Regions from separate parts of the Cellulosimicrobium sp. KWT-B genome, predicted to be linked through region 2. Evidence: predicted binding sites of a transcription regulator. Region 2 holds the regulator's gene; the other holds the start of a gene.
The links. The regulator HrcA, encoded in region 2, represses chaperone genes, less so after heat shock. The targets are predictions, from matches to a motif close to TTNGCACTCGNNNNNNNCGAGTGCNAA.
Positions count from the first base shown of each region.

Region 1: a site for HrcA is predicted at 2,632-2,658, ahead of groES (co-chaperone GroES). Genes of this name have one in related genera too.

Region 1 covers NZ_NEDO01000001.1:228,243-246,657, reverse strand. The annotation lists gene tsaD (tRNA (adenosine(37)-N6)-threonylcarbamoyltransferase complex transferase subunit TsaD) at 1-118, shown strand, start outside; gene B9L22_RS01035 (glutamate--cysteine ligase) at 132-1,289, opposite strand; gene B9L22_RS01030 (SAM-dependent methyltransferase) at 1,286-2,563, opposite strand; gene groES (co-chaperone GroES) at 2,802-3,098, shown strand; gene B9L22_RS01020 (WhiB family transcriptional regulator) at 3,287-3,577, opposite strand; gene B9L22_RS01015 (MerR family transcriptional regulator) at 3,835-4,968, shown strand; gene guaB (IMP dehydrogenase) at 5,096-6,625, shown strand; gene B9L22_RS01005 (FAD-dependent oxidoreductase) at 6,717-8,330, opposite strand; gene B9L22_RS01000 (Rid family hydrolase) at 8,689-9,327, shown strand; gene B9L22_RS00995 (UDP-N-acetylglucosamine 1-carboxyvinyltransferase) at 9,432-10,967, opposite strand; gene B9L22_RS00990 (exonuclease domain-containing protein) at 11,106-11,807, opposite strand; gene B9L22_RS00985 (GuaB3 family IMP dehydrogenase-related protein) at 11,956-13,080, shown strand; gene B9L22_RS00980 (GNAT family N-acetyltransferase) at 13,088-13,726, shown strand; gene B9L22_RS00975 (GNAT family N-acetyltransferase) at 13,723-14,778, shown strand; gene B9L22_RS00970 (succinic semialdehyde dehydrogenase) at 14,775-16,418, shown strand; gene B9L22_RS00965 (vancomycin high temperature exclusion protein) at 16,430-17,116, opposite strand; gene B9L22_RS00960 (DUF4031 domain-containing protein) at 17,185-18,192, opposite strand; gene B9L22_RS00955 (acetate/propionate family kinase) at 18,303-18,415, opposite strand, start outside.
Region 2 covers NZ_NEDO01000005.1:90,162-101,561, forward strand. The annotation lists gene ybeY (rRNA maturation RNase YbeY) at 1-242, opposite strand, end outside; gene B9L22_RS15830 (PhoH family protein) at 239-1,327, opposite strand; gene B9L22_RS15835 (HIT domain-containing protein) at 1,449-1,811, opposite strand; gene B9L22_RS15840 (16S rRNA (uracil(1498)-N(3))-methyltransferase) at 1,808-2,620, opposite strand; gene dnaJ (molecular chaperone DnaJ) at 2,634-3,758, opposite strand; gene hrcA (heat-inducible transcriptional repressor HrcA) at 3,865-4,881, opposite strand; gene B9L22_RS15855 (MFS transporter) at 4,961-6,424, opposite strand; gene B9L22_RS15860 (DUF3097 domain-containing protein) at 6,580-7,443, shown strand; gene B9L22_RS20085 (hypothetical protein) at 7,556-8,662, opposite strand; gene hemW (radical SAM family heme chaperone HemW) at 8,855-10,147, opposite strand; gene lepA (translation elongation factor 4) at 10,144-11,400, opposite strand, start outside.

The DNA.
Region 1 (18,415 bases), on a different contig from region 2:
CGACAACGGGGCGATGATCGCGGCGCTCGGCTCGGCCGTCGTGCGGGCGGGCGTCGCACCGTCGAGCCTCGACATCGGCGTCGACTCGTCGATGCCGCTCACCGTCACGCACGTGTGACGGCCCGGCCGGGTCACAGGGGCCGGCCGGCCCGCATCTCGGCGACGAGCGAGCGCACGACGGCGTCCAGCTCGCCCCCGTGGCGCCGCGCCACCGCGCGCTGCCGCTGGTAGGACGCGCCGCGCCGCACGATGGTGCGCACGCCGTCGAGCTCGTCGAGGCACCCGAGGCGCGCCGCGACGGGCTCGAGCTCGACGAGCAGCCGCCCCACGGCGTCGGTCACGAGCTCCTCGTTGCCCTCGCGGTCGAGGATGATGATCGCGTCCATGCCGTAGCGCGCCGAGCGCCACTTGTTCTCCTGCGCGTACCACGGCGGGATGCTCGGCAGCTCACGCCCCTCGTCGAGCATCGTCGAGAAGTGCTCGACGAGGCAGTGCGTGAGCGCGGCCAGCGCCAGGAGCTCGGAGATGTTCGTGACGCCGTCGCAGATGCGCGTCTCGAGCGTGCCGAACTGCGGCGCGGGCCGCAGGTCCCATCGCACCTCGTCGAACGCGTCGATGACGCCGGTGTGCAGCATGTCGGCGACGTACCCCTCGAGCTCCTCCCACGTCCCGAACTGGAACGGCAGGCCCGCGGTCGGCAGCTGCTGGAACATCAGCGCGCGGTTCGACGCGTAGCCGGTGTCCTTGCCGCCCCAGAACGGCGAGCTCGCGGAGAGCGACTGGAGGTGGGCGAACGTCGTGAGCATCGCGCGCTGGATCGGCAGCACCTTGGCGCGGTCCTCGATGCCGACGTGCACGTGCACCCCGTAGATGAGCATCTGCCGTCCCCACCACTGGGTGCGGTCGATGAGCGTGGTGTAGCGCTGCTTGTCGGTGACCTTCTGCTGCGCCCAGCGCGCGAACGGGTGCGTGCCCGCGCTCATGAGCTCGACGCGCAGCGGGTCCGTCACGGCGCGCAGCTCCTCGACCGAGCGCTGCAGGTCGCGGCCGGCCTCGCCCACCGTGCGGCACACGCCGCTCACGACCTCGACCGTGTTGAGCAGGAGCTCCTGCTTGATCGACGGGTGCGGGCCGCCGTCGGCCGGGCGCACGGCGTCGAGCACGGTCTGCGCGACCTGCCGCAGGTCGCCCGAGTCGGCGTCGACGAGCGCGAGCTCCCACTCGAGCCCGACGGTCGAGCGCTCCGAGCGCGCGAAGGGGATCGCCGTGCGGCGCGGGAGGGCGCTCACCGGGGCCCGTCCTGCCCGGCGCCGGCCGGGGGAGCGGAGAGCGGCTCGACGACGAGCACCTGCTGGGAGCCGCCGACGCGCGTGAGGACGATCGTCGCCGTCGCGTCGCCCGTGAGGGCGAGCTGCCGCCGGAGCTGCTCCGGCGTGACGGCGGTGCCCCGCTTCTTGATCGTCAGACGACCGACGCCGCGCTCGCGCAGGTACGAGCGCAGCCGCTTGAGGCCGAACGGCATGGTGTCGAGCACGCGGTAGCCGCGCGCGAGCCCGTCCGCGAGCCCCGTCGCGTCGAGCGGCGCGGGGGAGTCGGTGGTCACGTACGCGATGGTCCGGTCGAGCAGGCGTCCGCCCAGCCCGCGCGCCGCGTGCGCGACGAGCCCCGCCCGGATCACGGCGCCGTCGGGCTCGTAGAGGTACTGCCCGACGGCGCCCACCTCGGGCACCACGTCCGCGTCGCCCGGGCGGTGGGCGATCCGGCGGGTCGTGGTGCGCGCGGTCCCGTCGGGCCCGGTCCACGACGACAGGACGAGCGCCGAGCGGCCCGGTCCCTCGGGCGCGAGCGGGCCGAACCAGAGCCCGGCCTCCACGACGTCCCCGTCGACCGACACCCACTCGGTCTCGGCGTCCTCGGGCAGTCCGGCGTGGGGGATGCCCGGGCCGACCTTGATCCCGACCGCGGGCACACGCTCGCGCAGCGCCCACACCGCGTCGAGCGGCGGGGCGTAGGCCTTCGGGTCGAACACGCGCGTGCCGGCGCGGGTGCGGCGTGCCGGGTCGGCGTACACGCCCTCGATCCGCTCGCCCTCCAGGTCGAGCGCGAGCCCGTCGCCGTGGCGCACCTCGGCCTCGGGGAAGTGGCGCAGGTTGACGGTCGCGATCGCCGCGGTGAGCTCGTCGACGTCGGTCGCGAGCACCTCGAGCTCCGCGGCGGCGAACGCGAGCGCGTCGACGCCGATCCCGCTCGTGAGGTCCGCGACGCGCCGGATCCCCGCCTCCTGGTACCGCCGGGCGTGCAGGCCCGCGACGACGAGCCGGCTCGCCTGCTCCAGCCCCGCCTGCGTGAACAGCATGCCGTCGGCGAACGCGCCGAGCTTGCCGTGCGCCGCGGCGCGCAGCCGGGACTGGGTGAGGGCCGCGGCGGCCAGGTCCGGGTCGACGCCCTTCGCGCGCAGCCCTGCCGCGAGCACGAGCGCCTGCTGCTCGTCGTACGGCGGGAGCGCGCCGAGCAGGGCCCAGCCCTCGGGGCTGAGCAGCTTGGTGAGCGTGGCGGCGTCCATGGCGTCGATCCTTCCACGGGGGCCGGGGACCACGCGCAGCCGGGGCCCGGTCGTCCGCAGGGCGGACGTTGGCACTCGCCTTGACCGAGTGCTAACCGGGACCTAGATTTGAGACGTGCCGCCACCGCTCGCGGAGGCGGCACCACGTGCGACCAGGCTGTCCGGCACCCGCGACGACGGCCAGCCGGTGCGCTCGACCCATCCGTTGCAGTTCTCACCGCGAAAGGGGAGGTCCGACGTGTCGGTCCCCATCAAGCCGCTCGAGGACCGGATCGTCGTGAAGGCCCTCGAGGCCGAGACCACGACCGCATCCGGCCTGGTCATCCCGGACACCGCCAAGGAGAAGCCCCAGGAGGGCGAGGTCCTGGCCGTCGGTCCGGGCCGTGTCGACGACAACGGCAACCGCGTCCCGCTCGACGTGACCGTCGGCGACAAGGTCATCTACAGCAAGTACGGCGGCACCGAGGTCAAGTACGGCGGCGAGGACTACCTCGTCCTGTCCGCGCGCGACATCCTCGCCGTGGTGGTCGGCTGACGCCGACCCGGTTCAGCAGCAGGGCCCCGCGACCGTCGGTCGCGGGGCCCTGCTGCGTTCCGTGGCCGGTCGCCCCACCGGTGGTCCCACGGGTCGTGCGCACGTGCGCCCGGTACGACGTCGGACCGGGGCCGTGCAGGTCTGCTGGTGGCGCGGAGGCACCGAGGTGGTGCCCGGGAGAGGGTGCGTCAGCCGGTGCGGCGGGCGCCGCCCGCGAGGATGGCGGCGCGCTCGTCCTCGCTCAGGCCGCCCCACACCCCGTACGGCTCGCGCACGCGGAGCGACTGCTCGCGGCACTGCATCATCACGGGGCACGAGTGGCAGATCGCCTTCGCGGCCTCCGCTCGCCGTCGTCGCGTCGAGCCGCGCTCACCTTCGGGGTGGAAGAACAACGTGTCGTCCGCGTCGCGGCACGAACCCTGGTACTGCCATTCCCACAGCTCCATGACGGGCCCGGGGAGCCTCGAGATCTCTGCCATGCCGAACAACCTACAAGCGTTGCAAGACTTGTTCAAGTCCCCTGTGAGGAAAAAGTGAACGAGCAGGTTGAACCGCTCGTGGAGCGGTGCGAGGGGGGTCAACCGCGTCGGCCGCTCTGGGCGCGCTGACGCGATCCGCGGCGTCCGGCGCGTTTGCGCGTGCAGCGAACAAATACGGCGCGGGTGTGGCGCGAAGGGTGCACGACTGTGACCTCTACGAGGTGGCGAGACGGGTGCCCGCTCGGCAGAATCGATCCATGACCTCAGTCCGGTCCGCCCCCGACCCCGAGGGAGCCCGACCGAGCATGACCTCGTCTCCCGGCCTCGCCGTCGCCGCCGTCGCGCGCCGGCTCGGCGTCGCGCCCGCGACCCTGCGCACCTGGGACCGTCGCTACGGCCTCGGCCCCTCGCAGCACCGGGCCGGCTCCCACCGGCGCTACACCGACGACGACGTCGCTCGCCTCGTCGTGATGCGCCGTCTCACGCTCGACGGCGTCGCGCCCGCCGACGCGGCCCGCGCCGCGCTCGCCGCCGACGAGGAGGAGCTCGCCGCGAACCGTGGCGCGATCTCCTTCGACGACCGCGGCGCCGACGGCGCGGGCGACCTCGACGCCGACGAGCCCGAGGCCGACGACGAGGCGCCCGAGCCGCCGCCGTCGCGCCCGTTCCTGCGTGCCGTCCCGGGGGGCGAGCCCGCACGGGGCGCCGGCCCCCGCCCGGTCGGCGTCCGGGAGGGGCCGCGGCCCACGCGCGTCTCCGACGTCGTCGACGCCGCGATCGCCTACGACCAGCGCGCGTGCGACCGGCTGCTGCGCATCCCGACGGGCGGCGACCCGGCCGCGTGGTGGTCCGACCTCGTCGAGCCCGCGCTCGAGCGGCTGGCCGAGCGCACGGTGCTCGCCGGCCCGGGCGAGGTGCCCGAGGTCGTGCTCGCCAACGCGACGCTCGTCGCGCTGCGCGAGTACACGCAGGCGAGCGAGGACGCGATCGTGGCCGCCGGGGGACCGCCCCGGAACCACCCGAGCCGCATGCGGCGGATCGTGCTCGTGTTCGCGGCGCCCGACGAGCCGCTCCCGCTGGCCGCGCACGCGCTCGCCGCGTCGCTCGCCTCCCACGGTGCGATGGCGCGGATCGTCACCGGGCCCGCGAACGTGCACCGCACGCTCGAGATCGTGACGATGGTGCGGCCGTCCGCCGTCGCCATGGTGACCACGCAGGCGCGCCCCGACCTGGGCATCGTGCACGCCGCGCACGACGCGAACCCGAGCCTGCCGTTCTTCGTGGGGCTCCCGAGCGACCAGGCCGCGGAGGAGCTCCCGCTCGCCGCGACCGTCCACCGGGTGCGCAGCTTCACGGGCCTCCTGCACGAGCTCCTCGCCGTCGTGCGCTGAGCCGTCCGCGGGACCGGTCGGCCATGCGGGTCGCGCGCCCACGCGTCCACGTGCCTCCCGCCCGTCCGTGCCTCCCGGGCCCGGGCGGGCGGGAATACGGCGAGGGCCCCCGGCGTAGAATCCTGGTGTGACCGCCTCGCCCGTCCCCGCCGCCGTCCCCGACCGTGACCCCTTCGGATTCCTGGGTCTCACCTACGACGACGTCCTGCTGCAGCCCGGCTACTCGGACCTGGCGCCGTCGGACATCGACACCACGACGCGCCTGACGCGCGAGATCTCGATCCGCGTGCCGCTCGTCTCGGCGGCCATGGACACCGTCACCGAGTCGCGCATGGCCATCGCGATGGCGCGCCAGGGCGGCATCGGCGTGCTGCACCGCAACCTCTCGATCGAGGACCAGGCGCTCCAGGTGGACCTGGTGAAGCGCACGCAGACGGGCATCATCGACAACCCGGTGACCATCGGCCCGGACGCGACGCTCGAGGAGCTCGACAAGACCGCGGGCGAGTACCGGATCTCCGGCTTTCCGGTCCTCGACGCCGAGCGCCGCCTCATCGGCATGGTGACCAACCGCGACCTGCGCTTCACGCCCGTCGCCGAGTGGGCGACGACGAAGGTCGACGAGGTCATGACGCCCCAGCCGCTCATCACGGGCCCGGCGGGCATCTCCCGCGAGGAGGCGACCGCGCTCCTGCGCAAGCACAAGCTCGAGCGCCTGCCGCTCGTCGACGCGGACGGCCGCCTCACCGGGCTCATCACGGTCAAGGACTTCGTCAAGTCCGAGCAGTTCCCCAACGCGTCGAAGGACGGCCAGGGCCGCCTGCTCGTCGGCGCCGCGATCGGCTACTTCGGCGACGCGTGGCAGCGTGCCACGACGCTCATCGACGCGGGCGTCGACGTGCTGGTCGCGGACACGGCGCACGGCAACGTCCGGATGCTCATCGAGATGGTCGCGCGCCTCAAGTCCGACCCGGCGACGCGCGACGTCCAGGTGATCGGCGGCAACGTCGCGACGCGCGAGGGCGCGCAGGCGTTCGTCGACGCGGGCGCGGACGCGGTCAAGGTCGGCGTCGGGCCGGGCTCGATCTGCACCACGCGCATCGTCACGGGCGTCGGCGTCCCGCAGGTGACCGCCGTCTACGAGGCGTCGCTCGCCGCGCGCCCGGCCGGGGTCCCGGTCATCGCCGACGGCGGCATGCGCCACTCGGGCGAGATCGGGAAGGCGATCGTCGCGGGCGCGGAGACGGTGATGCTCGGCTCGATGCTCGCGGGCACCGAGGAGTCCCCGGGCGAGACGATCCTCGTCAAGGGCAAGCAGTACAAGGCGTACCGCGGCATGGGTTCCATGGGCGCCATGTCCTCGCGCGGCAAGAAGTCGTACTCGAAGGACCGCTACTTCCAGGCCGAGGTCACGAGCGACGACATGATCGTCCCCGAGGGCGTCGAGGGCCAGGTGCCCTACAAGGGGTCGCTCGGCACCGTGGCGCACCAGCTCGTCGGCGGCCTGCACCAGACGATGTTCTACGTCGGCGCCCGCACCGTGCCGGAGCTCCAGGAGAAGGGGCGCTTCATCCGCATCACGTCGGCGTCGCTCAAGGAGAGCCACCCGCACGACGTGCAGATGACGGTCGAGGCCCCCAACTACACGGGCTTCTGAGCGCGCAGCACCACGACCGACGGCCCGGCACCATCCTCACGGGGTGGTGCCGGGCCGTCGTCGTCCCGTCAGCGCTGCGTGCGGTGGGCGGTCACGACGCCATGACGCGCGCGTGCAGCGCCTGGACGGCGTAGCGCGCGGCCCAGAACGCGCCGTGCTGCCAGGCCGAGATCTCAGACATCCAGTCGCCCGCGAAGTACACGTTCCCGGCGCCCTGCTGCAGGAGCTTGAACCGGGACGACTGCGTGTTCGGGTACGCCCACGCGCCCTCGATGTAGGGCACCTTGTGCCACGCGATGGAGAACGAGCTCTCGAGCTCCGTCCGGTACTTCTCGCCGTGGATCTTCACGCCCTGCTCGACGGCGCGCATCTCCCGCTGCCGCGGCGTCATGTCCGCGTAGGCGCGCGCGTTCGCGCCGGTGTTGTAGTAGCCCACGACGAGCCCGCGGCGCTCCCCGTAGCCGTAGGACGGGTACCAGACGTGGGCGAGGTCCATGTCGGTCTCGGTGATGCCGCCGTAGATCCGGTGGTCGTCCTCCCAGAACCGCGACCGGTACTGCAGCCCGATCTTGCCCGCGGGCGACCCGACGGCGAACTCGCCGAGCGCGGCGTCGACGTCGGGCCCCCAGTTCGTGTCCCAGCGGCGCATGAGCCCCGCGGGCGCCGAGACGACGGCGAAGTCGGCGTCGATCCGCCGCGCCTTGCCGTTGTGGGCGGTGTACGTGACCGAGACGCCGCGCGGCGTGTTCTTCACCGCGGTGACGGGCGAGCTGAGCTGGACGTTCTGCTTGCCGATCGCCCTGACGAAGTAGTCGTAGGTCGTGTCCATGCCGCCCTTGGGCTGGAACATGAGCATCGACTGCTCCCAGTTGATCTCGAACGGGAAGTACTGCCCGACCTTCGAGGCGAGCACCTCCGACACCGAGCCCGGGCCGGGCAGGGGCGTGCCGTGCTCGTTCCACGCGGACGGGTAGACCGCGTACCCGCGGTTGTTCCCGCCCCGGTAGCTCCCGTCGGCCTGGAGCGAGCCCCACGACCGGAGGAACGCGCGCAGGTTCTCCTTGTCCGCGGCGGTGAGCTTCTGGTCCAGCGCTCCCTGGTCGGTCGCGTAGCTGAGCAGCTCGGACGTGTAGCCGAACACGTCGGCCTTCGCGGTGCGGTACCGGACCGGGTTGCCGGGGGTCGCGCCGGAGCGCTCGTTGTAGAGGTAGGCGTCCGCGTTGGCGTTGGTGAACACCTCGTAGGGGACGCCGAGCTCGCGCAGGTAGTCCATGGTGACCATCCACTGGGCGATGCGCCCCGCGCCCGCGTTCATGTAGACGCCGTCGGCGAACCGCGCCTTCTGCGTGACGCCGTTGACGTCCGTCTCCGCGTCGCCGCCGCGTATCGTCAGCGTCCGGCCGCCGACGCGGTGCCGCGCCTCGAGCACCGTGACGCGGTAGCCGGCCTTCTGCAGCTCGTACGCCGTGGCCAGGCCCGCCGGCCCGGCGCCGACGACGACGACCTTCTTCGCGGAGCGGCCCGTGAGGCTGAAGTCGCTGCCCCGCGGCGGTGTCCACGACTCGTTCCGCGGCTGGGCGGCGGCCGTCGGGGCGAGGCCCACCGCGCCCATCGTCGCGAACATGACGCCGGCGCTGGAGCCGACCCCGACGGCCTGGAGGAAGTTGCGGCGCGAGACGCCGGTCGTCTTCTCGTCAGTGACCATGTGGCTGGAGCCCTCTCGTCCACGGCCTGACGGGCGGGGAGCCCGGCCCACGATGCCGGGTGCCGCCGTCAGCACCGGGGCCGACGCTAGGGACGTGTCGTCGCGAGCACGGGTCCGGCGCGTTTCGCGTCGGTCAACGGTTCACGGCTCTCGTAAACGTCTCGTGTCGCGGCCCTCGGCCGCGCCCGCGGGGCGTCGCGCCGTGGCGACGGGCACGCGGCGGGACCGGCGACGACCCGACACGTCGCCGTCACGGCGCGGAAACGGAGGCTGGCTAGCGTCGCGGCCCCGGCGGTCCTCGCGACCGGCCGGAGCCCGGGCGCCAGGGTGGCGCCCGTCGTCCCCCTGGGAGGCCTGCATGAAGAACCGCACCAAGGTCGTCGTCGCCGTCGCCCTCACCGCCGCCGTCGCCGTCCCCGGCACCGCCGTCGCCGCCGGGAGGCTCTTCGAGCCGAGGCCGACCGAGGCCCACTCCTTCGTCACCGGCGACACCCCGTCCATCGCCGACGGCGTCGCGATCGGGAAGAACGTCGCCTGGTACAAGTCGTCCGGCCTCGGTCCCGCCGCGATGAACACGACGCCCGGCGCGACCGCCGAGCAGCGCTACGTCCCGACCGACGTCTTCCCCGGCGGCGTCCTGCCGGCCGGCGTGACGATCACGGAGGCGCAGGGCATCAACGTCCTCATGCGGATCGGGGAGAACCTCGAGCGGGCCGGGCTGTCCTACGACGACGTCGTCTCCATGCGGGTGTTCCTCCAGAACCCCGCCGGCCAGGAGAAGATGGACTTCGCCGGCTGGAACCGCGCCTACCGCCAGTTCTTCGCGAACACGAACCTCGCGACCGGCGCGACGCTCGAGGTCCAGCTCGGCTCGGCCCGGACGGCGCCCATGGTGGTCAACGGGGCCCGGCCGTCGCGCTTCGCGCTCGAGATCGAGAACCTGCCGGTCGACGGCTGGCTCGTCGAGGTGGAGGTCGACGCCGTCTACCCGAAGTGACGACGACGGGCCGCCCTCCCGCAGGAGGGCGGCCCGTCGTGGTCGTGCCCGCGTCGTGGGCACGGAGGGCCCGAGGGCCCGCGGGCGCCGAGCGTGGCGAGGGGTCAGTCGCGGAACGTCTCGATGTTCGCGCCGAGCTCGCGCAGGCGCTCGGTGAGGCCCTCGTAGCCGCGCGCGATGATGTCGACGCCGCGCAGGACGGAGGTGCCCTTCGCGGCGAGCATCGCGAGCAGGATGACGACGGCGGGGCGCAGGGCGGGCGGGCAGCTCACCTCGGCGCCGGACCAGCGCGTCGGGCCCGCCACCTGGAGTCGGTGGGCGTCCAGGAGCCGCACGTCGGCGCCGAGCCGCGTGAGGTCGGTGAGGTGGATGGCGCGGCCCTCGTACACCCAGTCGTGGATGAGCGTCGTGCCCTGCGCGTTCGCGGCGATGACCGCGAAGAACGGCAGGTTGTCGATGTTGAGGCCGGGGAACGGCATGGGGTGGATCTTGTCGATCGGCGCGTGCAGCTCGCTGGGGTGCACCGTGACGTCGACCAGGCGCGAACGGCCGTTGCGCGCCACGTACTCGGCGCTCTGCGTGTACCGCAGGCCCATCTCGGCGAGCGTCGCGAGCTCGATCTCCATGAACTCGATCGGGACGCGGGCCACGGTGATCTCCGAGCCGGTGACGATGCCCGCGGTGAGCAGGCTCATCGCCTCGACCGGGTCCTCCGAGACGGCGTACTCCACGTCCACGTCGATGTCGGTGCGGCCGTGCACGCGCAGGGTCGTCGTGCCGATGCCCTCGACCTGCACGCCGAGCAGCTCGAGGTAGAAGCAGAGGTCCTGCACCATGTAGTTGGAGCTGGCGTTGCGGATCGTCGTCACGCCGTCGCGGCGGGCCGCGGCCATGAGCGCGTTCTCGGTGACGGTGTCGCCGCGCTCGGTGAGCACGACCGACAGGTCCGTGCCCGACGCCGGGGCGACGGTCGCGTGGTAGTTCCCGCCTGTCGCGGTGACGGCCAGGCCGAAGGGCCGCAGGGCGATCATGTGCGGCTCGACGGTGCGCGTCCCGAGGTCGCAGCCGCCCGCGTACGGGAGCTCGAAGGTGTCCCGCAGCCCGAGCAGCGGCCCGAGGAACATGATGATCGAGCGCGTGCGGCGCGCGGCGTCCACGTCGATCGCGGCCAGGTCGAGGCGCTCCGGCACGACGATCTCGAGGTCCCGGCCGCCCGTCGTCCACGTGGCCCGCACGCCGATGGAGCGCAGCACGTCGACGATGCGGTCGACCTCGACGATGCGGGCCACGCCGCGCAGGGTGGTGCGGCCGCGGTTGAGGAGCGAGGCGCACAGCAGCGCGACCGCGCCGTTCTTGGAGGAGTTCACCTCGATGCGGCCGGAGAGGGTGTGGCCGCCCTGGACGCGCAGGTGCGCGTGCTTGGGGCCGCCGAGGCTGATGATCTCGGAGTCGAGCGCGAGGCCGATGCGGTTGAGCATCTCCAGGCTGAGGTTCTGCGAGCCCTGCTCGATGCGGTGCACGGCGCTCTGGCTCGTGCCGAGCCGCTCCGCGAGCTGGGTCTGGGTGAGACCCCGGTTCTGGCGGGCGCCGCGGATGAGCGCGCCGACCTGCGTGAGAGGTGCGTCGTCGATCGCTGTCATGAGAGCGACGATAACTCATGGATGAGATATCGACGCGGCGACGGGCGGCCCCAGGCCCGCGACCATGCCTTCATCACACGACCTTCACCCGCATCATGAGATATGCCACGCAGGTGGCGCCGCGGGTGTGTGCCCGGGTCAGCCCGGCCAGCGCCCGTCCGCGCCGGCGCCGACGTAGGGCTGGTCGCGGTCCGGGTCCAGGGCGTCGACCCACCGCCGGTGCGCGACGACCTGCAGGTCGTGCAGCGCGACCGGGCCGAGCCCGGCCAGGTCCGGGTACGCGCGGGCGAGCGCGTCGAGCAGGTCGAGCGTCGCGAGCACGTCCCCGTCCGCCGTGTGCAGGGGCCCGACGTCGAGCACCTCGTAGCGCGCGCACAGGTCGACGAGCCGGCGCTTGCCCTCGCGGGCCGGGTCCCACGCCCGGTCGAGCACGAGCGGGTCGAGCACCGGCCGCACGGGCCGCCCCAGGCGCGCGGCGAGCGTCGGCAGCCCGTGCCGCAGGAGCTCGGTGTCGAGGATCGCGAGGTCGAACGCGGCGTTGTAGGCGACGAGGGGGACGCCGTCGCGCTGGGCGTCGACGACGAGCGTCGCGATCTCGTCGAGCGCGACGGCGGGGGCCGACCCGTGCGCCGTGGCGTGCGCGGTCGTGATGCCGTGGATCCCCGTGGCCTCCGCCGGGATCTCGACGCCCGGGTCCAGGAGCCACGTACGGACGTGCGTGGCGCCCGGCTCGCGGAGCACGAGCGCGGCGGTGACGACGCGGTCGACGTCGACGTCGAGGCCCGTGGTCTCGGTGTCGAGACCGAGCAGCGGTCCCGCCGTCCAGGGCGTCGTCGTCATGGTCCACCTCTGCCGTCCGGTCGGGGCCCGGGGCGCCCGGCGCTCCCGTCGTCGCCGGACGTCCCGGCGACGAGCGTCACCCTGCCAGCGCCCACCCACACGGTGGTCGGTGCAGGTGACGGGCACGGCCCGCCGGTAGGCTGACCCGGTGAGCAACGAGATCGAGATCGGACGTGGCAAGCGCGGTCGGCGCGCGTTCTCCTTCGACGACGTCGCCGTCGTGCCCTCGCGGCGCACGCGCGACCCGGAGGAGGTGTCGGTCGGCTGGCAGATCGACGCCTACCACTTCGACCTGCCGATCCTCGCGGCACCCATGGACTCGGTCATGAGCCCGGCGACCGCCGTCGCGCTCGGCAACCACGGCGGCCTCGGCGTCCTCGACCTCGAGGGCCTGTGGACGCGCTACGACGACCCGACCGCGCTCCTCGAGGAGATCGCCGGGCTCGAGCCGCTCGAGGCGACGCGCCGCATGCAGGAGATCTACGCCGAGCCCATCAAGGCCGACCTCATCACGCAGCGCCTCAAGGAGATCCGCGCGGCGGGCGTCACCGTCGCCGCGGCCCTGTCGCCGCAGCGCACCCAGGAGCACTACCAGACGGTGGTCGACGCGGGCGTCGACCTGTTCGTCATCCGCGGCACGACGGTCTCCGCCGAGCACGTGTCCGGCGTCGCCGAGCCGCTCAACCTCAAGCGCTTCATCTACGAGCTCGACGTCCCGGTCGTCGTGGGCGGCGCGTCCACGTACACCGCGGCGCTGCACCTCATGCGCACGGGCGCCGCGGGCGTCCTCGTCGGCTTCGGCGGCGGCGCCGCCCACACCACGCGCGTCTCGCTCGGCATCCACGCGCCCATGGCGACCGCGGTCGCGGACGTCGCGGCGGCCCGCCGCGACTACCTCGACGAGTCGGGCGGCCGCTACGTGCACGTCATAGCGGACGGCGGCGTCGGCCGCTCGGGCGACCTCGTCAAGGCGGTCGCGTGCGGCGCCGACGCGGTGATGCTCGGCGCGGCGCTCGCGCGGGCCGAGGAGGCGCCGGGCAAGGGCTGGCACTGGGGCTCGGAGGCCCACCACGCCCAGCTCCCGCGCGGCGAGCGCGTGCGCGTCGGCACGGCCGGCACCCTCGAGGAGATCCTCTTCGGGCCGGGCCGCCAGGCGGACGGCACGCTCAACCTCGTCGGCGCGCTCCGCCGGGCCATGGCGACGACCGGGTACTCGGACCTCAAGGAGTTCCAGCGCGTCGAGGTCGTCGTCTCTCCGTACCAGCCCCGCTGAGCCCGCCGTGGCCGGACGCATCGCCGACGGTCCGCGCCTGACGCACGCCGGCGACGGCGCGCCGGGCGGCAACGGCTCCGTGCCCGCCGCGGGCGCGGGCCGCCCGGAGACTGACGTCGCGGACGCGGTCTCGACGGAGGCCCCCACCGACCTGGTCTTCACCGAGGTCGAGGACGCCGACGTCGAGGCGGTCGTCGCGCTGTGGCGGGAGTGCGGGCTCACCCGGCCCTGGAACGACCCGTACCGCGACCTCGCCGACGCCCGCCTGGGCGAGACCTCGACGGTGCTCGTGGGTCGCGCGACGCGCGACCTGCCCACGGTGGCCCCGGGCGGTGCTCCCGAGGCGCCCGGGGTCGCGGCCGGGGAGCTCGTCGCGACGGCGATGGCCGGCGTGGACGGGCACCGTGGCTGGCTCTACTACGTAGCGGTCGACCCGCGCGTCCAGGGGCGCGGCACGGGCCGTGCGACGGTCGTGGTGGCGGAGGCGTGGCTCGCCGCGCAGGGCGCGCGGGCCGTGCGCCTCATGGTGCGCTCCACGAACGACGCGGTGCGCGGCTTCTACGAGCGCCTGGGGTACGCGGACCAGGAGTGCGTCGTGCTCGGCCGCCCGCTCGGCGCCCCGGACGCCCGCGACGCCGGACGATGACCCCCGCCGCGTGGCGGCCGGACGACGACGAGCTCGCCGCCCTCGAGACCGAGCACCGCGCGCGCGTCGCCGCGCTCGACCCGCTCGTGGCGGTCCCCGCTCTCGGTGCCACCGCGGGCGACGAGCGTCTCCTCGCCGTGCGGCTCCCGGACGGCTCCCGGGCCGCGGGGCTCCTCGGCGTCGGGGACGTCGGACCCGGCTCCGCGGCGGCAGGGTTCCGCGCGCTGCGCGAGCACCGGCTGCGGGCGCGCGCGGCGGGACCGGACGTGGGCGGCGCGGTCCGCGCGCTCGTCGCGGCCTGGACGGCGCGCGTCGCGCGCGACCCGGGCAGCGCACCGGCGGGCGACGGGCTGCCCGAGCGGGGCCCCGCACCCCGCGACCACGGTCTGGCGCTCCTGTGGCCGAGCCGCGACGTCGAGGCCGTGGGCGCCCTCGCGGCGAGCGGCCTGCGCCCGACCGTGCACCTCGCTGCCCGTCGCGGCGCCCCGCCGGCCCGGCCCCGCGCCGACCTCCCCGGCATCGTGCTGACCGACGCCGGCCCGGACGACGTGGCCGCCGTCGTCGAGCACCAGCGCGCCGAGCTCGCGTACGACGAGCTCGTGGGCGCGGCCCGCGTCCGGCCGCTCGCGGCCGAGCACCTCGCCGCCCAGGTCGCCGCCGCCGTCGAGAACCCGCGCACCACGGTCCTCGTGGCGCGCCACCAGGGGCCGGGGGAGCGGACGGGCGAGGTCGTGGGCGTCGTCGCGGTCGAGCCGTCGGAGCGCTCCGGGGCCGTGGCCGGGACCGTCACGGCGGGGCCGGTCGCCTACCTCGTCCTGCTGCACGTGACGGGCAGCGCGCGCGGTACCGGGGTCGGCGGGACCCTCGTCGACGCGGCGCTCGCCCGCGTGCACGAGCAGGCCGGGCCGGGCGCCGTCGTCGTGCTGCACCACGGCGTGCTCAACCCGCTGTCCGCGCCTTTCTGGGCGCGGCAGGGCTTCCGGCCCGTGCTCACCACGTGGGAGCAGCCCGTCGACGCGCTGTCAGCGCCACGACGTAGCCTGTCCCCATGACGAGCTCATCCGGCACACGCGGCTCCGGGCGCGGCGACGGCGCCGCGCTGGACGGCCTGATCGACCCCGAGAACCCGGCCGCGACCTACGTCCTCGAGCCGGAGGTCGTGGCCCCCCTCGCGCAGCGCGTCGTCACGAGCAACGAGGCGGGCATGCACCGCTCCGTCCTGCCGTCCACGGGAGCCCCGCTCGCCGCGGTCCCCGTCTCGTCCGTCGAGGACGTCGCCCGTGCCGTGGCACGCGCGCGGGCCGCGCAGCCGGCCTGGGCAGCCCGCTCGGTGCGCGAGCGCGCGGCGGTGCTGCGGCGCTTCGGCGAGCTCGTGCTCGCGCGCCAGTCGGACGGCCTCGACCTCATCCAGATGGAGTCCGGCAAGTCGCGGCGCAGCGCGTTCGAGGAGGTCGCGGACGTCGCGATCCTCACGCGCCACTACGCCCAGCGCGGCCCGCGCTACCTCGCCGACCGGCGGGCGCCGGGGATGCTGCCCGTGCTCACCGGCACGCGCGTGCACCGTCGTCCTGTGGGCGTGGTCGGCGTCATCGCGCCGTGGAACTACCCGCTGACGCTCGCGTTCGCCGAGGCCGTGCCCGCGCTCGTGGCGGGGAACGCCGTCGTGCTCAAGCCGGACCCGCAGACGACGCTCACCGCGCTGTGGGGCGCGGAGCTGCTCGAGGAGGCGGGGCTGCCCGCCGACCTGTTCCTCGTCGTCGCGGGCGGGGGAGACGTCGGCGCCGCGGTGACCGACCACGTGGACCACATCGCGTTCACGGGCTCGACGGCCACCGGCCGCAAGGTCGCCGCACGCGCGGGGGAGCGCCTCATCGGTGCGACGCTCGAGCTCGGTGGCAAGAACCCGCTCTACGTCGCGGCCGACGCCGACGTGCGCGCCGCCGCGCGTGGCGCCGTGCGCGCGTGCTTCTCCAACTCCGGCCAGCTCTGCGTGTCGATCGAGCGGCTCGTGCTGCACGAGGACGTCGCGGACGCGTTCCTCGACGAGTTCGTGCCCCTCGTGCGTGAGATGCGTCTCGGCGCCGGGCTCGACTACTCGGCGGACATGGGGTCGCTCACGTCGCAGGCGCAGCTCGACCGCGTGGTCGCCCACGTCGAGGACGCCATCGCGCGCGGCGCGCGCGTCCTCGCGGGCGGCGTGCACCGGGCGGACATCGGCCCGTGGTTCTACGCGCCCACCGTCCTCGACGACGTGCCCGACGACGCGGCGTGCGCGCGCGAGGAGACGTTCGGCCCGGTCGTCTCCGTGCGCCGGGTCGCGAGCGACGACGAGGCCGTCGAGGTCATGAACGACACCGAGTACGGGCTCAACGCGAGCGTGTGGACGCGCGACGCCGCCCGGGGCCGCCGGATCGCGGCCCGCGTCGAGGCGGGGACGGTCAACGTCAACGACGGCTACTCCGCGACGTGGGGGTCCGTCGGGGCGCCGATGGGCGGGTTCAAGGCGTCGGGCCTCGGGCGCCGCCACGGGCGCGAGGGGATCGAGGCGCTCACCGAGGCGCAGACGATCTCCGTGCAGCGCGGCGCGAACCAGGGCCTCACGCTCGACACGCTCTACCAGCTCGGCGGGGAGCTGCCGAGCAAGGTCCTCACGTCGGCGCTCGACGTCATGCGTCGCCTGCGGCTGCCCTGACGGAACCCCGCTCAGCGGAGCACGGCGTCGAGCACGGCCTTCGTCGCCGCGGGGACCTCGCGGGCGCGGTAGAGCACGGCCTTCCACGGCTCCACGCTCGCCGCGCTGACGCCGACCCCCACGGCGTCGAGACCCGCGACGCGGCACGAGAACAGCGTGCGCGGCAGGTGGTACCCCTGCGTGACGACCACCGCCGTGCCGACGCCGAGCTCCGACGCCGCGCGCGTGCACGTCGCGTGGGTGTCGAAGCCCTCGCGGTCCAGCAGGATCGCGTCGTCGGGCACGCCGCGGCCGAGCAGCCACGCGCGCATCGAGCCGGGCTCGTCGTAGTCGTCGTGCGCGTCGCCGCTCACGAGCACGACGGGCGCGACGCCCCGGCCGTAGAGCTCGGCCGCCGCGTCGAGCCGACGGCGCAGGTACGTGGACGGCGTCCCGTCCGGCCGCAGCCCCGCCCCCGGGACGACGATCGCGTCGCTCGGCGGCACGTGCGCCGGGTCGGCGACGTGCGAGCGCCCCACCGCCTGCACGACGACGAACGGCGCCAGGACGAGCGCCACGAGCCCGGCGGCCGTCCCGAGGGTCAGGCGCCGCCGTCGGGAGCGGCGCGGACGACCCGACGAGGACCTGTCGGACGACGGTGCTGTTGGGCCTGCTGCTGACGCCGTGGTGGCGGGCGGCGACGCCGGATCGTCGGTCACGCCCCGACCCTAACGTCGCCGCCGCGTCGACGAGGCGGAGGGGGAGGGGGAGGGGGAGGGAGAGAGGGTCAGGTGGGGGAGGTGAGGGTCGTGAGCTCGGTGGTGAGGTTGGCGCGGGCGCGGTCCTCCCAGAGCGCGGCGGCCTGCGGGGTACGGAACAGCGTGCCGCCCTCGAGCAGCGCGCGCAGGACGGCGGCGCGCCTGGCCCGGAAGGCGTCGTCGGGCACGTGGGCGTACTCCGCGCGCACCTGCCGGGCGTAGCGCGCGTAGCGGTCCGGCGCGGAGCCGAGGACGGCGAGGTCGGCGTCCGAGACGAGCGCCCCGGGCGCGTCGCCCGGCGCCGGGGCGTGGTCGGTCGTCACGAGCACGAGCCGCACGACCTCCTCGACCTCGCGGGCGCCGAGGTGGCCCGTCAGCCGGGCGTCCGCGAGCTCGGCCGACCGCTCCTCGTCGCGGCCCGCCTGGCCGTCGTGCACGGCGTCGTGGAACCACAGCGCGAGCTGCGTCACCGCCGGCATCGGGCCCGTGCCCGACACCGCTCCGCCCGACGACGCGCCGCCCGACACCGCGCCGCCGGACGTGCCACCCGACGCCGCGGCGGCACCTCCGCGGGCGGGCGGCCGGGCGGCGTCGGGCACACCGGGCGGGCGTCCTTCCAGGAGCGCGAGGGAGTCGAGCGCGTGCACGAGGTGCTCGGGTCCGTGGTAGACGCGGTGCGGCTCGTGCCAGCGCTCGACGAGCTCGACGCCGACGTCGCGCGCGCCCGGGAGGAGCGCGTCCCAGCGCGCGAGGAGCGCGTCGGCCTTCGCCGCGCGCCGCGCCCGGCCGGGGACGCGCAGGCCGGAGGCGCCGAGGCGCCGCGCGAGCTCGCGACCCCCGACGGGCACCGCGCCCGCGGCGACCGCGACGTCGTACCGCTCGGCGGCGACGTCGTAGTGGTCGAGGTCGAACGCCCGCGGGCTCACGCCGATCGACGCCGCGAACGCGTGCAGCTCCGCGAGCGACGCGTCGGACACCAGATGGCTGAACAGCGTCCCGTGGGCGGGCCACGCGGGCGGGTCGATGAGAACGGTCACCGCCCGAGCATGCCACCGACCGGCGAGCCGACGCGCGGGCGTCGGCTCACCGGCCGGGGAGCGGCCTGAGCCGCGTAGGTGTCACCCGGAGGAGCCCGGGCGTGCGGGGATCAGCCGGCGCGCGAGGCCGCCTCGACGACCTCGACCGACTGGCGCGCGATGGCGAGCTCCTCCATCGTCGGGACCACCATGACGAGCGTGCTCGTCCAGTCCGGCGAGATGA
Region 2 (11,400 bases):
CCGGCGACCTCGCCGTCGCGCCCGGGCCGCAGCTCGTCCATGGGGAACGACAGCACGTCCGTCGGGCCGGGCTCGTCCATCCAGCGCACGTGCAGCTCGCTCATCACGTCCGTGTCGACGAAGAGGATCGACAGCTCGCTCTGCGGGTGCACGCGCATCGCGTCGAGCACGTACCGTGCCAGCGCCGCGAACTCGGCCTCGTCGACCTCGGCCTCGGTCTCGTTGTTGACCTCGATGCTCACGCGTCGTCCCTCGTCCGTCGTTCTCGTGCCGCGGGGCGCCCGCGGCGGTCGTCGTCGCGGCGGCGCGACCCGGAGCTCCCCGAGCCCCCGCCGCTCGCCAGGTCCCACCGCGCGTACGCGTCGATGATGTCGCTCACCAGCCGGTGCCGCACCACGTCGGACGACGTGAGCCGGCAGAACTCGACGTCGTCCACGCCGGTGAGGACGTCCTCGATGACGCGCAGGCCGGACTGGGTGCCGCCCGGCAGGTCGACCTGCGTCGCGTCGCCCGTGATGACCATGCGCGACCCGAAGCCCAGGCGCGTGAGGAACATCTTCATCTGCTCGGTGGTCGTGTTCTGCGCCTCGTCGAGGATGATGAACGAGTCGTTGAGGCTGCGCCCGCGCATGAACGCGAGCGGCGCGACCTCGATCGTCCCGGCCTCGATGAGCTTGGGGATCGAGTCCGGGTCGATCATGTCGTGCAGCGCGTCGTACAGCGGGCGCAGATACGGGTCGATCTTCTCCGTTAGCGAGCCGGGCAGGAACCCGAGCCGCTCCCCCGCCTCGACGGCCGGCCGCGTGAGGATGATGCGGTTGACCTGCTTCGACTGCAGCGCCTGCACGGCCTTCGCCATCGCGACGTACGTCTTGCCGGTGCCCGCGGGGCCGATCCCGAACGTGATGGTGTTCGCGTCGATCGCCTCGACGTAGCGCTTCTGCCCCACGGTCTTGGGCCGGATCGTGCGGCCGCGGCTCGACAGGATGTTGAGCGTCAGCACCTCGGCCGGGCGCGACGCCGTCGCGGCGGTGAGCATCGCGATGGACCGCGTCACGACGTCGGCCGTGAGCTGGGTGCCGGCCTCGACGACCTCGACGAGCTCGTCGAGCAGGCGCGCGGCGAGCGCGACCTCCCCCGGAGGGCCGGAGACCGCGATCTCGTTGCCCCGCACGTGCACGTCGACGGCGGGGAACCCCTCCTCGACGGCCCGGAGCACGGAGTCGCGGCTACCGAGGAGCGCCACCATCGGCACGTGGTTCGGGATGACGATGCGGTGCTCGACCCGGTGCGACGAGGGGTCGGGTTCTCGGGACAGAGAGGTCATGAGCCGGCTTGCGCCGCTGCGCTCCTTCGGTCGGGCAGTGGGTCCGGGACGGCCACCGCCCCGCAGATCGCTTCCATCGTACCGAGCGCGGCCGGGCGTCACACGCGCTTTCGCGCAGGGCTCAGGCGGGCGACCAGCCGAGCTCCGCGCCCGCGATGACGTGGCCGTGCACGTGGAACACGCTCTGGCCGGCGCGCGGCCCCGAGTTGAAGATGAGCCGGAACTGGCCGTCGGCCAGGTCGCCCGCCACCTCGTCCGCCAGCGCGACGACGTCGCCGAGCAGCTCCGGGTCCGCCGCCGCGAGCTGGGCGATGTCGCCGTGGTGGTCGCGCGGCACCACGAGCACGTGCACGGGCGCCTGCGGGTCGATGTCGCGGAACGCGATCGAGCGCTCGCTGGTCGCCACGACGTCGGCCGGCACCTCCCCCGCGACGATGCGGCAGAAGAGGCAGTCCGGGTCGGTGCGCAGGTCGGTGCTCGTCATGACCCCGAGGCTAGACCACGCGTCCCGGCCACGCCCCAGCGGCCGAGCCGCTCCGCGAGCAGCGCCACCGCCACCGGGCCGGCGGTCGACGTGCGCAGCACGTGGGGGCCGAGCCGCGCCGCGACCGCGCCGGCCGCCGTGAGGTCGGCGAGCTCGCGGTCGGAGATCCCGCCCTCCGGCCCGACGACGACGAGCACCTCGGGCGCGGGCGCGCCGTCCGTGGCCGGGCCGGCGGGCAGCCGGACGTCGGCGAGCGGGGTCGTCGCCTCCTCGTGCAGGACGATCGCCCGACCGCCCGCCGCGACGACGTCGACGACCCGCGCCGCGAGGCCGCGCGAGTCGAGCGCGACCTCGACGCGGGGCAGGCGCGCGCGCCGGGCCTGCTTGGTCGCCGTGCGGACGGTCGCGAGCCACCGCGCGCGGGACTTCGCCGCGCGCTCGCCGCGCCACACGACGACGGACCGCTCCGCCTGCCACGGCACGACCGCGTCGACGCCGATCTCGGTCGCGGCCTCGATCGCCATCTCGTCGCGGTCGCCCTTGGCGAGCGCCTGGACGAGCGTCACGACGACGTCCGGCGCCGGCTCGCGGTCCACCTCCTGCACGAGGAGCGTCACGCGGCCCGACTCGGCGTGCTCGACGACGCACCGCAGCCGGAGCCCGTCACCGTCGACGACGTCGACGCGCTCCCCCGCGCCGCGCCGCTGCACGACGCCCGCGTGCCGGCCCTCCGCGCCGTCGAGCACGTACCGGTCGCCGGGCGCGACGCCGTCGGTCCCCGTCTCGGCGAGGAACACCGGAGCACTCATGCGCGCGCCCCGCTCAGCGGCCGGAGAGCTTGTCGCGCAGGCGCGAGAACACGCCCGGGTGCGCGGCGGCGAGCCGGGGCTCGGGCCGCTCCTCGCCGCGCAGGGCGGCGAGCGAGCGCAGGAGCTGCTCCTGCTCGGGGTCGAGGGCCGTGGGCACCTGGACCTCGATGTGGACGTTGAGGTCGCCACGCCCGCTGCCGTGCAGGTGCCCGACGCCGAGGTTCTTCAGCGTGACGATCTGGTTCGGCTGCGTGCCGGGGCGCAGGTCGATCTCCTGGAGCCCGTCGAGCGTCTCCAGCTCGAGCACGGTGCCGAGGGCGGCCGCCGTCATGGGCACCTGGAGGGTGCAGTGCAGGTCGTCGCCGCGGCGCACGAACGTGTCGTGGTTGCGCTCGCGGATCTCGACGTACAGGTCGCCCGCGGGGCCGCCGGCCGGGCCGACCTCGCCCTGCGCGGTGAGCTTGATGCGCGTGCCCGTGTCGACGCCCGCCGGGACGTTGACCGTGATGCTGCGGCGGCTGCGCACGCGGCCCTCGCCCGAGCACTCCGCGCACGGCTCGGGGATGACGGTGCCGAAGCCCTGGCACGCGGCGCACGGCGCGCTCGTCATGACCTGGCCGAGGAACGAGCGCGCGACGCGCTGGACCGTGCCGCGGCCGTGGCACACCTCGCACGTGCGGGGCGAGGTGCCCGGGCGGCAGCAGGTGCCGCCGCACGTGCCGCACACGACCGCAGTGTCGACCTGGAGCTCGCGCTGCGCGCCGAACGTCGCCTCGGAGAGGTCGATGTCGAGCCGCACGAGCGCGTCCTGGCCGCGGCGGGCGCGCGGGATCGGGCCCTGCTGCGCCTGGGCGCCGCCGAAGAACGTCTCGAAGATGTCCTGGAAGCCGAACCCGCCGCCCATCGGGCCGCCGCCCCCGCCGCCGGGGGCGCTGGGGTCGACGCCGAGGTCGTACTGCTGGCGCTTCTCCGGGTTGGACAGCACCTCGTAGGCGCGCGCGACGTCCTTGAAGCGGTCGCCCGCCTCCTCGCCCGCGACGTCCGGGTGCAGCTCGCGCGCGAGCTTGCGGTACGCCTTCTTGATCTGGTCCTGGCTGGCGTCACGGGCCACGCCGAGGATCTCGTAGTAGTCGCTCACACGTCACTCTCTGCTGGTGCGGGTCGTGAGGCCGGCGCGGGGCCGGTCGGGAGGGGTCGGGGGTGGTCGTCGAGCGGGCCCGCCGCGGGCGGGGAGACCGCGGGGCTCACGTGCCGAGCACCCGTGACAGGTAGCGCGCGACCGCGCGCACCGCCGCGATGGTGCCGGGGTAGTCCATGCGGGTCGGCCCGATCGAGCCGACGAGCGCGACCGTGTCACCGTCGTTACCGTAACCGGTCGTCACGACGGAGGTCTCCGCGAGGCCCTCGAGCTGGGTCTCGCGACCGATCCGGACGCTCACGCCCGACTCGGCGGCCATCTCGGTGAGCAGCCCGAGCAGGACGACCTGCTCCTCGAGCGCCTCGAGGACGGGGCGCAGCGCGTGCTCGAACCGCATGCCCGCGCGCGCGAGGTTCGCCGTGCCCGCGAGGACGAGGCGCTCCTCGCTCTCCTCCGCGAGCGTCTGGGCGACGAGGTCGCCCACCGCGCGGACGAGCGGGGCGTCGTCGGGGTGGAAGCTCTCGGTCACGGCGGCGAGACCGGGCGCGAGGTCCGTGAGGCGCTTGCCCGCGGCCGCGGCGTTGAGCCGCGCGCGCACCTCGACGAGCGTGCCCTCGTCCGGCAGGCTCGCGACCTCGAGAGTGCGCTGCTCCACGCGACCGGTGTCCGTGATGATGACGACCAGGAGCCGCGACTCGCCGACGGGCACCAGCTCGAGGTGGCGCAGCCCCGACCGGCTCAGCGACGGGTACTGCACGACGGCGACCTGGCCGGTGAGCTGGGCGAGCAGGCGCCCGGCGCGCGCGATGACGTCGTCGAGGTCCACGCCTTCGGACAGGAAGGTCTCGATGGCGCGCTTCTCCGGCGCGGACAGCGGCTTGACGCCCGAGAGGCGGTCCACGAAGAGCCGGTAGCCCTTGTCCGTCGGGATCCGGCCCGCGGACGTGTGCGGCTGCGCGATGTACCCGGCGTCCTCGAGGGCCGCCATGTCGTTGCGGATCGTGGCGGGCGAGACGCCGAGGCTGTGGCGCTCGGTGAGCACGCGCGACCCCACGGGCTCGCGCGTCAGGACGTAGTCCTCGACGATGGCCCGCAGCACCTCGAGCCGGCGCTCCTCGCTCACGTCCACCTCCCGCGTGCCGCACCGTCGCCGCCCGGGCGGGCGTGCGGGCGTCGGCACTCTCGACCTCCGAGTGCCAATCCTACGCGTCCGCGCGGCCCGTCCGGCGGTCCTCCGCTCGTCGCGAACGCAGGTCGAGGAGGCCGACGACGAGCGCGACCGCGACGAGGCCGATCGTCACCAGGAGCGCGCGCCCGGTCGCGTCCGCGGCCGAGTCGCCGCTCGCGAGCCCGCCGTAGTAGACGGACAGGACCACGGAGATCCCGACGGCCGACCCGATGCGCTGGCCGAGCTGCAGCATGCTGCCCGCCACCCCGGCCCGGCTCACCGGCACCTCGGACAGCGTGAGCGTCTGGTTCGGCGCGATGACCGTCCCGCTGCCCGCGCCCGCGACGAGCAGAGCGACCGCGAGCGCCGGGCCGACGGCGCCCGGGTCGTCCCCGAGCGTGCGCACGACGACCTCCGCCGCGACCACGCCGACGAGCACGAGGACGACGCCGCCGACGACGAGCTCGCGGCCCCAGCGCGCGACCCAGCGGCCCGAGAACCACGCCGACACGCCCGACGCGACCGCGAACGGCGTGCCGACGAGCCCCGCCTGGAGCGGCGTGTACCCCAGCTCGTCCTGGAGGTAGAGCGTGACGACGAGGAAGATGCCCGTGAACCCGGCGAAGTACGCGAGGCCGAGCAGCGCGCCGTTGCGGAAGGACCCGAGCCCCACGACCTGCGGGTCGAGCACGGCCTCGCCCGTGCGCCGCTGGTAGCGCCGCTCCCACCCGACGGCGGCCACCACGGCGGCCGCGGCCGGCACGAGCCACCACCAGCGCGACGCGTCGTCACCGCGGCCGGTCGTCGTGACGAACGGCATCATCACGCCGAGGGTCGCGGCGCCGAGCAGGCCCAGCCCGACGAGGTCGAGCCGGCGCGGCCCGCGCGCCGCGCCCGACCCGGTGCGCGGCGGCCCGGGCACGAGGCGCCACGCGAAGGGCAGGAGCACGGCGACGACGGGGATGTTCACGAGGAACACCCACCGCCACCCCGTCTCCGGGCCCGCCGCGGCGATGATGAGCCCGCCCAGCAGGGGCCCGAGCGCCGTCGAGACGCCGATGGTCGCGCCGAACATGCCGAACGCGCGCCCGCGCTCGTACCCGCGGAACTGCTGCTGGATGAGACCGACGACCTGCGGGTTGAGGACGCCCGCGCTCACGCCCTGGAGCAGGCGCGCGACGCCGAGCCACGTGTCGGTCGGCGCGAGCCCGGACGCGAGGCTCATGAGCGCGAAGCCCAGGAGGCCCGCGATGAAGAGCGGGCGTCGTGCACCCGCGTCGCCCAGCCGCCCGGCGGGCACCAGCGCGAGCCCGAACGCGAGCGTGTAGCCGGCGACGACGAGCTGGAGCTGGGTCGGTCCCGCGTCGAGCGACGACTCGATCGACGGCAGGGCCACGTTGACGATCGACACGTCGAGCGTCGTGATGAAGCCCACCGCGAGGCAGACCGGCAGCACGCGCCAGCGGTTCGGGTCCGGCTCCGCGCGCTGCTGGCTCATCGGTCCGTGGTACCACCCCGCCCCGGGGGCGCGCGCGCCGGGAGCCGCCGTGCGCGGCCGGGTCGGGCGCCCGGGACCTTCCCGCGGGAGACCGATCCCGCGACGCACGGGGCGATCTCGGTGGTGAGCGGCGGGCGCTGGCCTAGGGTGACGCCGTGTCCTTCGACCGCTACGGCTCCGACGTCCTCGGCGGCACGCCCGCCCCCACCCACCACCGCGCGCGGCCCGTGTCGCGCCCGCAGCCCGCGGAGCGCGGCCTCGTCGTCGAGGAGGTGCAGACCGGGTGGGTCGGGGCCGTCGTCCGGGTCGAGAAGTCGGGCGGGATGCACGTCGTCGTGCTCGAGGACCGCGCGGGCCGGACCCGCACGTTCCCGCTCGGGCCGGGCTTCTGGGTCGACGGCGCGCCCGTCGAGCTCACCCCGCCCGTCACCTCCCGCGCCCCCGCCGCGCCGACGCGCACGGCCTCGGGCTCGCGGGCCGTCGTCGGGCAGCGGGCGCGCGTCGCGCGCGGGAGCCGCATCTGGGTCGAGGGCAAGCACGACGCCGAGCTCGTCGAGAAGGTGTGGGGCGACGACCTGCGCGTGGAGGGGGTCGTCGTCGAGCCGCTGCACGGCGTCGACGACCTCGCGGCGGCGCTCGCGGACTTCGGCCCGACGCCGCAGCGGCGCGTGGGCGTGCTCGTGGACCACCTCGTGCCCGGCAGCAAGGAGCGGCGGATCGCCGACGAGGCGCTGCGGCGCTCGCCCGCGGGCACGGTGCTCGTGCTCGGGCACCCGTACGTCGACGTCTGGCAGGCGGTGAAGCCGGCCCGGATCGGCCTCGAACGGTGGCCCGTGATCGAGCGCGGCACGGAGTGGAAGCGCGGGATCCTGCGCGAGCTCGGCTGGCCGGCGGAGAGCGCGGAGGACGTCGGCCGCGCGTGGCAGCGCATCCTCGGCACGGTCCGCACCTACGCCGACCTGGAGCCGTCGCTGCTCGGGCGCGTCGAGGAGCTCATCGACTTCGTCACCGCGCCCTGACCGGTCGCGGGCGCCCGGGACGCACCGCGCTCGAGACGCACCGCGCTCGTGACGCACCGCGCCCCGGTACCGACGGGCGGTACCGGGGCGCGGCGAGGGCTGCAGCCGGATGTCAGGCGGCGGGCACGCCGCCCGTGAGACGGCGGTAGGCGTAGCCGACGGCGACGTAGCTCAGCGGGATCGTCACGAAGAGCCCGAGCCCGCACGGGATCGCGCCGAGGATGTTGATCCCGACGAGGGCGAGCAGGAGCAGGAACACCTGCCCGAAGTTCTTCGCGACGAGAGAGAAGCTCGTGCGGATCGCCGTGATCGCGTCGACGCCCTGGTCGAGCGCGACGTAGTACACGAACGCCGAGAACAGCAGCATCGCGAGCCCGGGCAGGACGCACAGGACGAGCCCGATGCCGGACAGGATGCCGACGATGAGCGCCGCGAGCAGCACGTTGAGCACGTTGCCGATGCGGAAGAACGCGGCGACGTCGGGTCGACGCCCGTCCACCTCGTCGAGCGCGCCGCGCGTGAAGAACGCGGTGATGAGGTAGCCGATGGCGGTGCCGACGATCCCGAGCAGCACGCTCGTGAAGGTGAGGCCGCCGAGGGCCGCGAAGTTCGTGTCGGAGTAGTCGAACTGGTCCTGGAACTGGTCGAACCCGCCCGTGATCCAGCTCCACGCGATGTTGACGGCGAGGAAGATCAGCGCGACGAGGATCCACGGCCCCAGGTTCGACGTGACGCGGCGCCACCCGTAGGAGATCGCGTCGCCGACGCCGAACGCCGGGCCCGCGTAGCCGGGCTGGCCCCCGTACCCTCCGGCGGAGCCCGGATACGACCCGGGCGGCGGCGGGTACCCCCCGGCGGGGGGCGGGTATCCGCCGGCGGGCGGCGGGTACGCACCGGACGGGGGCGGGTACGCGCCCGGCGGGGGCGTACCCGGTCCCCCGGCCGCGCCGTCCGGCGCACCGGCCGGGGCGCCGTAGGCACCCGGCGCCCCGTACGCGGGCGTGCCCGACGGCGGGGCGGCCGGGTCGTGCGGGGCTCCCCCGCCCGGGCCGTACGGCGAGGCGGGCGGGACGTCGTCCCCGGACGGGGCGGCGTCGGGCCGGTCGGGTCCGGGACCGGACGGTGGCGTGGCGTCCGGTCGCGGGCCGCCCGCGCCGTCGGCGGGGGTGTGCTCGTCGTCGCGGGGCGGCTCGCCGCCCGGGTTGGTGGGGTCCGTCATCGTGCACCTCGTTCCTCGTCGTCACGTGCTGCGGGCTGCACGCTCCGTCGACGTGCTGGGTCCACCTTGGCGGTTCACGGCCCGGACCGCGCGGCGAGCACCGCGGCCGTCGCACGGCGGCGGGCAGGGTGGTGCCGTCGCGGGCCTCGTCCCCGCGGGGCGCGCCCGGGTCGCGGTGGACCCGGGCCGACGTCACTCGTCCGTGATCGTCCGGACGACCGTGTCCGCGAGCAGCCGCCCCCGCAGGGTGAGCACGGCACGACCGGCGACCGCTGCGCGGCCGTCGAGCAGCCCGTTCGCGACGAGCCCGGCGACGGCGTGGCGTCCCGCCGGGGAGAGGACCGCGAGGTCGAGTCCCTCGCGCAGCCGCACGCCGAGCATCGCCTGCTCGAGCCGGCCCTCCGTGCGCGTGAGGAGCTCGCGCCCCGCCGCGGGGCTCGTGCCCGCCTCGAGCAGCGCCGCGTACCGGCGGGGGTGCTTGACGTTCCACCACCGCACGCCGACGCGGGCGTCCTCGGGCGACGCCCCCGCGGGCTCGGCACCAGCCGCCGCGACGTAGGAGTGCGCGCCGGGCCCGATCCCCCACCAGTCGTCGCCGCGCCAGTACGCGAGGTTGTGGCGGCAGCGGTCCGCGTCGGTACGGGCCCAGTTGCTCACCTCGTACCAGGTGAGGCCCGCCGCCGTGAGCAGCTCGTCGGCGAGCTCGTACTTCGTCGCCTGGTCGTCCTCGCTCGGGAGCGCGACCTCCCCGCGCCGCACCTGGGCGGCCATCTTCGTCCCCGCCTCCACGACGAGCGCGTACGCGGACACGTGGTCGACGCCGGTCGCGAGCGCGGCCTCGAGGCTCGCCCGCCAGTCGTCGAGGCTCTCCCCCGGCGTGCCGTAGATGAGGTCGAGCGAGACCTGGAGGCCGGCGTCGCGCGCCCAGCGCACGACGTCCGGGATGCGGCGCGGGTCGTGCGTGCGCTCGAGCGTCGCGAGCACGTGCGGCACGGCGGACTGCATGCCGAACGACACGCGCGTGAACCCGGCGGCCGCGAGCTCGGCGAGCGACTCGGGCGTCACCGAGTCCGGGTTCGCCTCCGTCGTCACCTCGGCGTCCGGGGCGAGCCCCCACGCGTCGCGCACGCCGCCGAGCAGGCGGACGAGGTCCCCGGCCGGCAGGAGCGTGGGCGTGCCCCCGCCGACGAAGACGGTCGAGACGGGCCGCTCGGGCAGCCCGGCGTCGCGCAGCACGCGCGCGGCGAGGTCGATCTCGCGCAGCGCCGTGCTCGCGTACGACGCCTGGCTCGCGCCCCCGCCGAGCTCGGACGCCGTGTAGGTGTTGAAGTCGCAGTACCCGCACCGCACCGAGCAGAACGGGACGTGCAGGTAGACCCCGAACCCGTGGGTCGCGGGCGCGGTGCCGCCCGCGCCTCCCGCGACCCAGGAGGGCAGCGAGCCGTCGGGCGGGACCGGCTCGCCCTCGGGCAGCGCCGGGCTCACTTCTTCGACTTGTCCTTGGCGTCCTTGCCGCCCGCGGCGTCGGAGGAGAGCGCGGCGATGAAGGCGTCCTTCGGGACCTCGACGGACCCGATGTTCTTCATGCGCTTCTTGCCCTCCTTCTGCTTCTCGAGGAGCTTGCGCTTGCGGCTGATGTCACCGCCGTAGCACTTCGCGAGGACGTCCTTGCGCATGGCGCGCACCGTCTCGCGCGCGATGACGCGCGCGCCGACGGCCGCCTGGATCGGCACCTCGAACTGCTGGCGCGGGATGATCTCCTTGAGCTTCGCCGTCATCATGACGCCGTAGTCGTACGCCTTGTCCTTGTGCACGATCGCGCTGAACGCGTCCACCTGCTCGCCCTGGAGCAGGATGTCGACCTTGACGAGGTCGGCGACCTGGTCGCCCGACGGCTCGTAGTCGAGCGACGCGTAGCCGCGCGTGCGGGACTTGAGCTGGTCGAAGAAGTCGAACACGATCTCGGCGAGCGGGAGCGTGAAGCGCAGCTCGACCCGGTCCTCGGACAGGTAGTCCATGCCGAGCATCTGGCCGCGACGGTCGTTGCACAGCCCCATCACGGTGCCCACGAACTCGCTCGGCGCGAGGATCGTCGCGCGCACGACCGGCTCGCTGACCTGCTTGATCTTGCCGCCGGGGAACTCCGACGGGTTCGTCACGTTGACGAGCGTCCCGTCCTCGAGCGTCACGTCGTAGACGACGTTCGGCGCGGTCGAGATGAGGTCGAGGTCGAACTCGCGCTCGAGGCGCTCGCGCACGATCTCCAGGTGCAGCAGGCCGAGGAACCCGACGCGGAAGCCGAAGCCGAGCGCGACCGACGTCTCCGGTTCGTAGTTGAGCGCGGCGTCGTTGAGCTTGAGCTTGTCGAGCGCGTCGCGCAGGACCGGGTAGTCGGTCCCGTCGATCGGGTACAGGCCCGAGAAGACCATGGGCTTCGGGTCCGAGTAGCCGCCGAGCGCGTCGGCGGCGGGCTTCGCCGCGTTCGTCACCGTGTCGCCGACCTTCGACTGGCGCACGTCCTTCACGCCCGTGATGAGGTAGCCGACCTCGCCGACGCCGAGGCCCTTCGTGACGATCGGCTCCGGCGAGATGACGCCGATCTCGAGCAGCTCGTGCGTCGCTCGGGTCGACATCATGACGATGCGCTCGCGCGGGTTGAGGTTGCCGTCGACGACGCGCACGTACGTCACGACGCCGCGGTAGGTGTCGTAGACCGAGTCGAAGATCATGGCGCGCGC